2 regions of the Clavibacter phaseoli genome follow, and region 2 is predicted to be linked to the other one. Evidence: riboswitches for the same ligand, from Rfam matches in the RefSeq annotation. Region 2 holds a riboswitch; the other holds the start of a gene.

Region 1 (5,641 bases), 760 kb from region 2:
CTGGTGAAGCGCGCCCCGGCCGGGACGATGGTCGCGCTCACGATCGTCGCGCTGCTCTGGGCGTCGAGCACGCTCGCCGAGACGAGCGACCTGCTGCTGCAGCGCCTGGCGCAGCTCGACTGACCCGGGTCCGGCAGCCGGCGCGGCTCAGCCGAGCGCCTCCGGGGCGCGGAAGAAGTCGCGCTCGTAGGCAGCGGAGACGAGCGATGCCTCGAGCATCGCCGCGCGCCGGCTCGGACCCGCGATCACCGCCGCCTCGTCCACCAGCTCGCACGCGCGCCGCGTGGCGGCGGCGAACGCCGGATCCGCGTACGTCGCCAGCCACGCCGCGTACGGGTGCGCGTCGCCCGCGGCCGCCGCCGCGGATCCCGCCGCCCGGAGCCGGGTGCCCACGTCCGCGTAGATCGTGAAGCACGGCAGCAGCGCCGCGACGAGTACCGCGTAGTCGCTGCCGGCCGCGTGCGCGAGCAGGTGGTCCACGTAGGCGCGCGTCACCCGGCCGGCGACCGCGGGCGCGGGATGCCGGGACAGCCACTCCTCGTGCAGCGCCGACTCCGCCGCGATCGCATCCGCAGCCGAGCGCGCCCACGCGACCTGCGCGTCCGGCGTCGGCGCGAGCTGGCTCGCCCGCGCGAGCACCCGCGAGTAGGCCCGGAGGTAGATCGCGTCCTGCGCGAGGTAGTGCGAGAACCACGCCTCCGGCAGGGTGCCGTCGCCGAGGCGGCGGACGAAGGGGAGGTCGTCGATCTCGCGGCGGAGGTCGGCCGATCCCGCCCACATCTCCGCCGAGACCGGCCCGGCGTGCGTGCCGGCGGCGTCCCACAGGGCGCGCAGGTGGTCGAGCGGGCCGGCGCCGGATCCGACCTCGAGGTCCTCCGCGTGCGCGAGCGATCCGGTGAGCCAGGCCTTCGCCTCCGTGAGGGCGGCGAGCCAGTCGCCGCGGCGTGGCTGCAGCGTCGCGAGCGCGCTGGAGAGGGAGCAGCCGGTGCCGTGCGTGCTGGTCGTCGCGACGCGCGGGCCGTCGACGACGTGCACCGCGGCTTGCGCGCCGTCCGCGCCCGGCGTCACGAGCGCGTCCGGGCAGTCGTCCTCGCGCAGGTGCCCGCCCTTCACGATCACGCGGACGCCGGGCCGCGCGGCGAGCGTCCGCCCCTGCGCGAGCGCGGCGTCCCAGCCGTCGGCCTCGCGCTCGCCGAGGAGCGCGGCGAGCTCGGGCAGGTTCGGGGTGACGACGTCCGCGAGCGGCAGCAGGCGGCGGAGCGCCTCGGTCGCGTCGGCGTCGAGGAGCGCGTCGCCGGACTGCGCGACCATGACCGGATCCAGCACCACGACCGGCGGGCGCACCGCGCGCAGCCAGTCGGCGACCTCGTCGACCACGGCGGCGGATCCGAGCATGCCGACCTTCACGGCGTCGATCGCGACGTCGTCGGAGACCGCGTCGAGCTGCGCGCGCAGGAACGCGACGGGCGGCACGTGGATCTCGCGCACGCCCCTCGTGTTCTGCGCGACGAGCGCCGTGACGACCGCCATGCCGTAGCCGCCGTTCGCGGCGATGGACTTGAGGTCGGCCTGGATGCCGGCGCCGCCCGTGGGATCCGTGCCCGCGATGCTGAGGACGCGGGGGACCGCGCGGCGCGGGATCGCGGGGTCCTCGGGCGATGCGGTGACGTCGATCTCGTCCTCCGTCGCGTCGCCGACCGCGGCGGAGCGCGCCCGCGCCCACGCGTCCGCGAGCTCGCGCGCCGCCGCCTCGGGATCCTCCTCCGCGCACACCGCCGACACGACGGCCGTCCCCGCGCCGCCCGCCGCCGCGATGGGCTCGACGTCGCGCACGTCCACCCCGCCGATCGCGACGCATGGCACGGGGGAGAGCCCCGCGATGATCCCGAACCCGTCGTGCCCGAGCGGCGCCGGGTGGTCGGGCTTGGTGCTCGTGGGGCGGATCACGCCGACTCCGAGGTAGTCGACCGTGCCCGCGGGGAGCCGCCGCACCGCCTCGACGTGCGCGGGCGTGTTCGCGGTGAGGCCGACGACGAGGCGGCGGTCGGGGCTCGCGGCGTCGAGCATCCGCCGCACCAGGTCGGCGGGGACGTCGGACTGGCCGACGTGCACGCCGTCCACGCGCACGCCGCGGGCGAGCGCCGCGAGGACGACGTCGACGCGGTCGTCGACGAGCAGCAGCGGCCGCGGGGCGCCGGGATGCGCGGAGGCATGCGCGTCGGTGGCACCCGCCGCCGCGACGACCGTCGCCAGCAGCTCGGCCGCGCTCGCGTGCTTGTCGCGGATCTGCACGGCCGTCGCCCCGCCAGCGACCGCCGCGGCGACGACCGCGGGCACGCCGCGCGCCCCGCACAGCGCGGGGTCGGTGACGAGGTAGACGGAGAGGTCGAGGCCGCTCACGCGAGGCGCTCGCGGCGGGCGACGAGCTCGGGCGTGACGGCGTCGAGCGCGTCGAGCAGCGCGACCGCGAACGAGCCGGGTCCGCGCGCCCCCTCCGCGGCGATCTCGGCCGCGATCGTGTAGACGCTCGTCGCGGCGACGGCGGCCCGCAGCGGATCCGGGTCCAGCGACGCGAACGCCGCCATCACCGCGCCGAGCGCGCAGCCGCCGCCCGTCACCTTCGTGAGCAGGGCATCGCCCGTGGCCACGCGCACGATCCGCGTCCCGTCGGTGATGTGGTCGACCGGCCCGGACACCGCGACCACCGTGCCGTACGTCCCCGCCAGCAGGGTCGCGGCGTCGAGCGCCGCCTCCACCTCGTCGGTCGCGTCGACGCCGCGCCCGCCCGCGCCGCCGGTCGCCAGCGCGATGACCTCCGACGCGTTGCCGCGCACGATCGTCGGCGACAGCGCCACGAGCTCGTGGGCGAGCCGCGTCCGCACCGGCAGGGCGCCGACCGCGACGGGATCCAGCACCCACGGCGTGCCCGCCTCCCGCGCCGCGTGCGCGGCCTCGACCGCCGCCTTCCGCTGCTCCGCGTGCGGCGTGCCGAGGTTGACGAGCAGGCCCGACGCGATCCGCGCGAACGGCCCCGCCTCGGTCGGCACGTCCGTCATCGCGGGCGCGGCGCCCAGCGCGAGGAGGACGTTCGCGGTGAAGCCGGTGACGACCGCGTTGGTGATGCACTGCACGAGCGGAGCGCGCTCCCGCAGCAGGCGGAGGAGGTCGGCCGACGACGGTCCGGCCTCCGCCCCGGTGATCTCGTGGGCCGATGGGCGCGCAGCGCTCATGATGACATCCCTCCGCCGGTGCGAACCGGATCAGGTGCGACGGGTCTCATCTCAGCCCTCGTGGGCACCCCGTGTCAGGGATCCACCCTAGGGCCAGACGCGTCGCACCTGCCAGGACGGCCGGCGGCGGTGCCGTCGTGGCGCGCTAGGCGAGCCCCGCCACGTCCAGCACCCACGCGTAGTCGAAGGCGCGCTCGCGCCACGCGTCGTAGCGACCCGACTTGCCGCCGTGGCCAGCCTGCATCTCGGTGCGCAGCAGCACGGGCGCCCCGACCTCGCGGAGGCGGGCCGTCCACTTGGCGGGCTCGACGTAGAGCACGCGCGTGTCGTTGAGGCTCGTGACCGCGAGGATCCGCGGGTACTGGACGCCCTCGCGCACGTTCTCGTAGGGCGTGTACGACTTCATGTAGGCGTAGACCTCGGGGTCGTGCAGCGGGTCGCCCCACTCGTCCCACTCGATCACGGTGAGCGGCAGCGACGGGTCTAGGATGCTCGTGAGGGCGTCGACGAACGGCACGCCCGCGAGGATCCCGGCGAAGCGGTCGGGCGCGATGTTCGCGACCGCGCCCATCAGCAGGCCGCCGGCGCTGCGGCCCTCGGCGACGAGCTCCTCCGGGCTCGTCCACCCGCGGGCGATGAGGTGGTCGGCCGCCGCCACGAAGTCGGTGAACGTGTTGCGCTTGGTGAGCGTCTTGCCCTCGTCGTACCAGCGCCGGCCCATCTCGCCGCCGCCGCGCACGTGCGCGATGACGAACGCCATGCCCCGGTCGAGCAGCGACAGCCGGGCGATGGAGAACGACGGGTCGATGCTCGTCTCGTACGAGCCGTAGCCGTACAGCAGGAGCGGCGCGGGCGTGCCCGGGTGCACGAGGCCGCGCTTGTAGACGACCGAGAGCGGGATCTCCGTGCCGTCCTCCGCGGTCGCCCACTCGCGGGTCTGCACGTAGTCGTCGGGGTCGTATCCGCCTCGCACGGGCTGCTGCTTGAGGAGGCGCAGCTCCCGCGTCGCGAGCACGTAGTCGAAGGTGGTCGCCGGGGTCGCGAGGCTCGTGTAGCCGAGGCGCACGGTGGGCTGCGCGAACTCGGGGTTGCTCGCCGTGCCGACCGTGTAGATCGGCTCGTCGAACGCGATCTCGTGCAGCTGCTCGCCGTCGAGGACGCGGTCGAAGGGGATCACGCCGACGCGGGTCAGGCCCTCGCGGCGGTACGAGACGACGAGGTGGTCGGCGAAGGCGCTGGCGTCCTCGAGGCGCACCTCGTCGTCGTGGGGGATGACGACCTGGCGGTCGGTCGCGGAGGTCGGGTCGTCGGCCGGCACGTCGACGAGCTCGAAGTTCGTGGCGCCGTCGTTGTGCAGGATGAGGAGCCGGTCGCTCCCGTCGATGACCGCGTGGTCGACGTCGTACTCCACGCCGTGGCGGCGCGGCCACACGGAGCGGAACTCGCCCGTGGGATCCCCGGCGTCGAGCAGCAGCACCTCGGTCGTGATCTTCGAGCCGACGTACACGGTGAGGTACTGGCGGCTGCGGGTCATGCCGAAGCCGACGAAGTAGCTCTCGTCGGGCTCGGTGAACACCTTCACGTCCTGGGACGCGGGCGTCCCGACGCGGTGGCGCCACACGGTGTCGGGGCGCCAGGCGTCGTCGACCGTCACGTAGAAGAGGTGGTCGCCGTGGGCCGAGAAGGTGGCGCCGTGGCTGGTGCCGGGGATCTCGTCGGCGAGGTCCTCGCCCGTCGCGAGGTCGCGGATCCGGAGCGTGAACCGCTCGTCGCCCTCGACGTCGGTCGAGTACGCGAGCAGCGACCCGTCGGGGCTCACCTCGAACGCGCCGAGCGAGAAGAACTCGTGGCCGTCCGCTTCGGCGTTGGAGTCGAGGAGCACCTGCTCGCCGGGGATCGCGGCGCCGTCGGCGGCGGGCTCGACGGCGGGCGGGGTCCAGTCGTCGGGACCGGCGACGGGACGGCGGCAGCGGATCGCGTACTGCGACCCCTCGACGGTGCGGGCGTAGTACCACCAGTCGCCCTCGCGGACGGGGACGGAGAGGTCGGTCTCCTGCGTGCGGTCCTTGATCTCCGTGAAGATCCGCTCGCGCAGCGGCTCCAGATGGGCCGTCTTCCCCTCGGTGTAGGCGTTCTCGGCCTCGAGGTGCGCGATGACCCGCGCGTCGTCCTTGTCGCGCAGCCACTCGTAGCGGTCCACGAACATGTCGCCGTGGAAGGTGCGCTCGATCGGTCGCTGCTCCGCGACAGGCGGGGTGGAGGGGGAGTCGGATGCGGGGGAGGAGACGGCCGGGACGGCGGGGTCGGTCATCCCGCCAGCCTACCGACGGGGGACGACCGGGCCCCGGCCGTCCCCGGGGATCAGGAGGTGATCGGCCCGGCTTCGCGCGGGCCGGTCGCGCCCGGCGTGG
Region 2 (5,641 bases):
GCCGCCGCGAGCCGGGCGACGGGGTTGACGGCGGCGAGGCCGGTCGCACGGGCGGCGGGCACGACCGAGGTCGGGGCGGCGCTCACCGCACGACCTCCAGGCGGGCGGCGGAGCCCGGGACGGCGTCGAGGCGGAGGACGTCGTCCGCGAGCGCGCGGACGAGGTCCGCGTCGTGGGTGACGGCCAGGACGCCGACGCCCGCGCGGTCGACGAGGTCGGCCAGGAGCGCGACGAGCTCGGCCCAGGTGCGGGCGTCCTGCCCGAACGTCGGCTCGTCGAGCACGAGGAGGCGCGGCGCGGTCGCGAGGGCCGTCGCCACGGAGAGGCGCCGCTTCTCGCCGCCCGACAGCGTGAAGGGGTTGGCCTGCGCGAGGCCGTCGAGGCGCAGGCGCGTGAGCAGCTCGTCGACGCGGCGGGCGGCGTCCGCGGGATCCATGCCCACGGCGCGCGGGCCGACCTCGAGCTCCGCGCGCACGGTGCCGGCGAGGAGCTGGTGCTCCGGGTCCTGGAAGACGGTGCCGATGCGGGCGGCCAGCTCGCGCGAGCGCCAGGCGACGGGATCCGCGCCGAGGCCGTCGGCGAGGGCCGCCTCCGCGACGACCCGGCCGGACAGCGCGGGCAGGAGGCCGCCGAGCGTCAGCGCGAGCGTGCTCTTGCCGCCGCCGTTCGGTCCGGTGAGGGCGGTGACGCGGCCGGAACCGAGCGCGACGCCGACGCCGTCGGCCACCGCGGTGCCGCGGGCGCCGCCCCGCCCCACGGCGAGGCCGTCCGCGCGGAGGAGCGTCGCGGGCGCGGCCCGATCGCGGACGGGCGCGGCCGGCTCGCGGCCCGGCACCCAGACGCCCGCGGCGGCGAGGGACGCGCCCTGGTCGCGGAGGACGTCGTCGGGCGCCCCGTCGGCGAGGACCCCGCCGTCGGCCGCCAGCACGACGACCCGGTCGACGAGGTCCTGCCACACGGCCACGCGGTGCTCGATGACGACGAGGGTCGCGCCGGTCCGCTCGACCACCGACCCCACGGCGTGACGCACCTCCCCGACGCCCTCGGGATCGAGGTTCGCGGTCGGCTCGTCGAGCAGCAGGAGCCCCGGCCGCATGGCGAGGACCCCGGCGAGGGCGAGGCGCTGCTTCTGCCCGCCGGAGAGCGCGGTCGTGGAGCGGTCGAGGGCGACGTCGAGGCCCACCGCGTCGAGCGCGTCGCGCACGCGCGCCCAGATCTCGTCGCGCGGGACGCCGAGGTTCTCGCAGCCGAACGCGACGTCGTCGCCGACGCGGGAGAGGATCACCTGCGCATCCGGATCCTGCAGCACGAGCCCCGCGCGGCCGCGGCGGGCGGCCGGATCCTCCCCGTCGACGAGCAGGGTGCCGCGGGTCTCCCCCTCGTCGTCGCCGCCGAGGACGCCGGCGAGGGCGTGCATGAGCGTGGTCTTGCCCGCGCCGGACGCGCCGAGCAGCAGCACCCGCTCGCCCGGCTCGATGACGAGGTCCACGTCGCGGACCGCCCAGGCGCTCCGACCCGCGTGCCGCCAGCCCCAGCCCTCGGCCCGCACGGACGCCCCGCCCGCCGCGTCGGCCGTCGCCTCCGGCCCGGCGAGCGGGACGCGCGACGCGTCGATCGACGCCGTGCGACGGCCCGGCCGCCGCACGGTCAGACGCGGGCCGCGGTGTCGCGGCCCGAGGCGAAGCGCGAGAGCGCGCCGGTGCGGGCGAGCGCTCGGGCGACCAGCCACGAGAGGAGCCCCGCGACGATCGCACCCGAGACGAGCGCCGCCACCGTGTAGATCGTGGCGAACAGCGGCGTGGATCCCGGGTAGTACGTGATGAGGTCCGTGATCGCCATGCCGAGCCCGGCGCCCATGCCCGCGAGCACGGCGACGTAGGCGCGCCAGTTCGCGTAGAGGAAGACGAGGAGCACGAGCTCCGCGCCGAGGCCCTGCGTGAGGCCGGAGAGCAGCGTCCCGACCCCCCACACGTTGCCGACGAGCATGGAGACGAACGCCGCGAGGAGCTCGCCGTAGAGGGCGGCGCCGGGCTTGCGGATGACGATGCCGGTGAGCACGCCGGCGAACAGCCAGCCGCCGCCCGCGAGCGCCTGGAGGCCCGGCAGCAGCGGCTCGAAGAAGCCGCCGACCGGCACGGACGCCGTGTTCCAGATGACGAAGACGAGGCCGGACGCGACGCCCAGGACGCTCGCCACGACGATGTCGATGACCCGCCAGCGGGCGCGGAGGCCGGAGCGCGGGGTGCGGGCGCCGGAATCGGCGGGGACGGCGGACGCCGTGGAGGACGGTGATGCGGTCATTGGTCGTGCCCTTCGGATGCGATGGAAGAGGGCACGGGTGGAGAAAGGAAACCTCCCTGCGCTGGCATGATCCAGATCAGGTTCGACGGTCGAAGACTGGGGGTCTTCCTCTCAGCCCGGCTCACCGGACTCCCGTGTTCACGGTGAGCATAGCGCGCGTCCGACGCGCCCGGGGCGCACGTCCCCGAACGCACGGGAGCGCGGGCACCCGAGGGCACCCGCGCTCCGCGGTGGTCGTGCGACGTGCGCTACTTCAGCGTCTTGATGAGCTTGACGAGGACCTTGCCGGAGATCCAGATGACGGGGGTCGCCACCGCGAGCAGCGCGATGACGTTGGGCTGGAACCGCACCTCGCCGTCGGTGGCGATGTACGCGCCGATGGGCCACGTGGCGCCACCGCCCCCGCCGCCGCCCGCGACGTTGCCGTCGGAGTCGGGGAGGTCGCTGCCCCCGCCGAAGCCGTACCAGGCGAATGCGACGGGCACGATGGTCGAGCCGTCGATGTCGAGGGGGTCGCCGTAGACCGTCCCCACTCCGGCGTTCTTCACGTTCTCTGCGAGCTGTGCGACGAGGTTGGTCATGCGTCCCACCGTACCCCGCTGCACCCGTCGGATGCGGGCCGATCCGGGTCCTCACGGTACCCTCGCCCCTGGTGCGTCGCTGCGTCGCATCCGGCCTCCCTGCCGCTGCGGCCCCGCGGATGAACCGCCTGCCCCGCCCCCGACGGACACCGCGCACCCTCCCCGTGCGCGCCGTCTGCGGACGAGTCGACCCAACTGGAGGACCACTTGCACACCTGGCCCGGAAACCCCTACCCGCTCGGCGCGACCTTCGACGGGAGCGGCACGAACTTCGCGCTCTTCAGCGAGGTCGCCGAGCAGGTGCAGCTGTGCCTCATCGAGGAGGACGGCACCGAGACCCGCGTGGACGTGACGGAGGTCGACGCGCACGTCTGGCACTGCTACCTCCCGCACGTGCAGCCGGGGCAGCGCTACGGCTACCGCGTCGCCGGGCCGTACGAGCCCGAGGCCGGTCACCGGTCCAACCCCGCGAAGCTGCTGCTGGATCCCTACGCCAAGGCCACCTGCGGCGAGTTCGACTGGCACCCGTCGCTGTTCGCCTACGACTTCGGCGACCCGTCGAGCCGCAACGACGAGGACTCGGGCCCGCACATGATGCTCGGCGTCGTGGTCAACCCGTTCTTCGACTGGGACGGCGACCGCCTCCCCCGCACGCCCTACAGCGAGACCGTCGTCTACGAGGCGCACGTGAAGGGGCTCACGCAGCTGAACCCGCGGATCCCCGAGGAGCTGCGCGGCACGTACGCCGGCATCGCGCACCCCGCCGTCATCGACCACCTGCAGAAGCTCGGCGTGACGGCCATCGAGCTCATGCCGGTGCACCAGTTCGTGCAGGACAACACGCTGCTCGAGAAGGGCCTCCGCAACTACTGGGGCTACAACACCATCGGCTTCTTCGCGCCGCACAACGCCTACTCGTCCACGGGCGAGCTCGGCCAGCAGGTGCAGGAGTTCAAGTCCATGGTGCGGGCGCTGCACGCCGCCGGCATCGAGGTCATCCTCGACGTGGTCTACAACCACACGGCCGAGGGCAACCACCTCGGGCCGACGCTCTCGTTCAAGGGCATCGACAACCAGGCCTACTACCGGCTCATGGAGGACGACCCCACCTACTACATGGACTACACGGGCACGGGGAACTCGCTCAACGTGCGCCACCCGCACGCGCTGCAGCTGATCATGGACTCGCTGCGCTAGTGGGTCACCGAGATGCACGTCGACGGGTTCCGCTTCGACCTCGCCTCGGCGCTCGCCCGCGAGTTCTACGACGTCGACAAGCTCGCCACCTTCTTCGAGCTCGTGCAGCAGGACCCCGTGGTGTCGCAGGTCAAGCTCATCGCCGAGCCCTGGGACGTGGGCCCCGGCGGCTACCAGGTGGGCAACTTCCCGCCGCAGTGGACCGAGTGGAACGGCAAGTACCGCGACACCGTGCGCGACTTCTGGCGCGGCGAGGCCTCGTCGCTCGGCGAGTTCGCGGCGCGCATCACGGGGTCGGCCGACCTCTACGAGCACTCGGGGCGACGACCGGTCGCGTCGATCAACTTCATCACCGCGCACGACGGCTTCACGATCGCGGACCTGGTCTCGTACGACGAGAAGCACAACGAGGCGAACGGCGAGGACAACAAGGACGGCGAGAGCCACAACCGCTCCTGGAACATGGGCGTGGAGGGGCCGACGGACGACCCGGCGATCCTCACGCTGCGCGGCCGGCAGCAGCGCAACATGCTCGCGACCATGATCCTGTCGCAGGGCGTGCCGATGATCCTGCACGGCGACGAGCTCGGGCGCACGCAGCAGGGCAACAACAACACCTACGCGCAGGACAACGAGATCAGCTGGGTGCACTGGGACCAGGCCGACCAGCCGCTCGTCGAGTTCACCGCGTCCGTCGTGCGGCTCCGCAAGGAGCACCCGACGTTCCGCCGCGGGCGCTTCTTCGACGGGCGGCCCGTGCGCCGCGGCGAGGGCGAGCCGCTGCCCGACATCGTGTGGCTCGACGGCGACGCGACCCCGATGGTCGACGACGACTGGGAGTCCGGCCTCCGTGCCATCGGCATGTTCCTCAACGGCAACGGGATCCGCGGGCGCGACCGCCGCGGCGAGGACATCTACGACACGCACTTCCTCCTCTACTTCAACGCGCACGACGAGCCGGTGTCCTTCACCCTCCCGTCGGACGAGTACGCGGACGCGTGGGAGACCGTGATCGACACCGCGGGCGTCGGAGCCGACTCGACGGCCCTCCGCGCGAGTAGCGTCGTGGACGTGGCGGCCAAGGCGCTCGTGGTGCTGCGCGCCTACACCGAGCCCGAGGTGGAGCCCGACCACTCGGTCGCGGCGAGCCTCGCCGTCCTCACCCACGCGCAGGCCGACCGGCCGGCCGCAGAACCAAGGAGCGACATCAGTTGAGAACCCCCATCTCCACGTACCGGTTCCAGGTGCGGGAGTCATTCGACCTCGCCGCCGTGGCCGAGCAGCTGCAGTACGTGAAGGACCTCGGCGCGGACTGGGTGTACCTCAGCCCGATCCTCACGGCCGAGCCCGGGTCCGACCACGGCTACGACGTCGTCGACCACTCGCAGGTCGACCCGGCGCGCGGCGGCGCGGCGGGCATGAAGGCCGTCGCGGACCGCGCCCACGAGCTCGGCCTCGGCGTGCTGGTGGACATCGTCCCCAACCACGTCGGCGTCGCGACGCCCGTGGAGAGCCTCTGGTGGTGGGACCTGCTCCTGCACGGCACCGCGAGCCGCTACGCC

The links. Region 2 has a riboswitch for thiamine pyrophosphate ahead of FGI33_RS06120 (ECF transporter S component). Riboswitches for the same ligand answer to the same signal wherever they lie in the genome.
Region 1: it holds a riboswitch for thiamine pyrophosphate, as region 2 does, so the genes downstream of both, thiM (hydroxyethylthiazole kinase) here and FGI33_RS06120 (ECF transporter S component) in region 2, are expected to answer to the same signal.

What each region holds. Positions count from the first base shown of each region.
Region 1 covers NZ_CP040786.1:547,094-552,734, forward strand. Annotated here, with positions in the region: gene FGI33_RS02550 (hypothetical protein) at 1-123, shown strand, start outside; gene thiD (bifunctional hydroxymethylpyrimidine kinase/phosphomethylpyrimidine kinase) at 148-2,400, opposite strand; gene thiM (hydroxyethylthiazole kinase) at 2,397-3,230, opposite strand; TPP riboswitch at 3,221-3,312, opposite strand; gene FGI33_RS02565 (S9 family peptidase) at 3,376-5,541, opposite strand; gene FGI33_RS02570 (maltokinase N-terminal cap-like domain-containing protein) at 5,592-5,641, opposite strand, start outside.
Region 2 covers NZ_CP040786.1:1,307,633-1,313,273, forward strand. Annotated here, with positions in the region: gene FGI33_RS06110 (energy-coupling factor transporter transmembrane component T family protein) at 1-86, opposite strand, end outside; gene FGI33_RS06115 (ABC transporter ATP-binding protein) at 83-1,645, opposite strand; gene FGI33_RS06120 (ECF transporter S component) at 1,648-2,301, opposite strand; TPP riboswitch at 2,337-2,447, opposite strand; gene FGI33_RS06125 (hypothetical protein) at 2,550-2,882, opposite strand; partial or broken gene glgX (glycogen debranching protein GlgX) at 3,090-5,294, shown strand; gene treY (malto-oligosyltrehalose synthase) at 5,291-5,641, shown strand, end outside.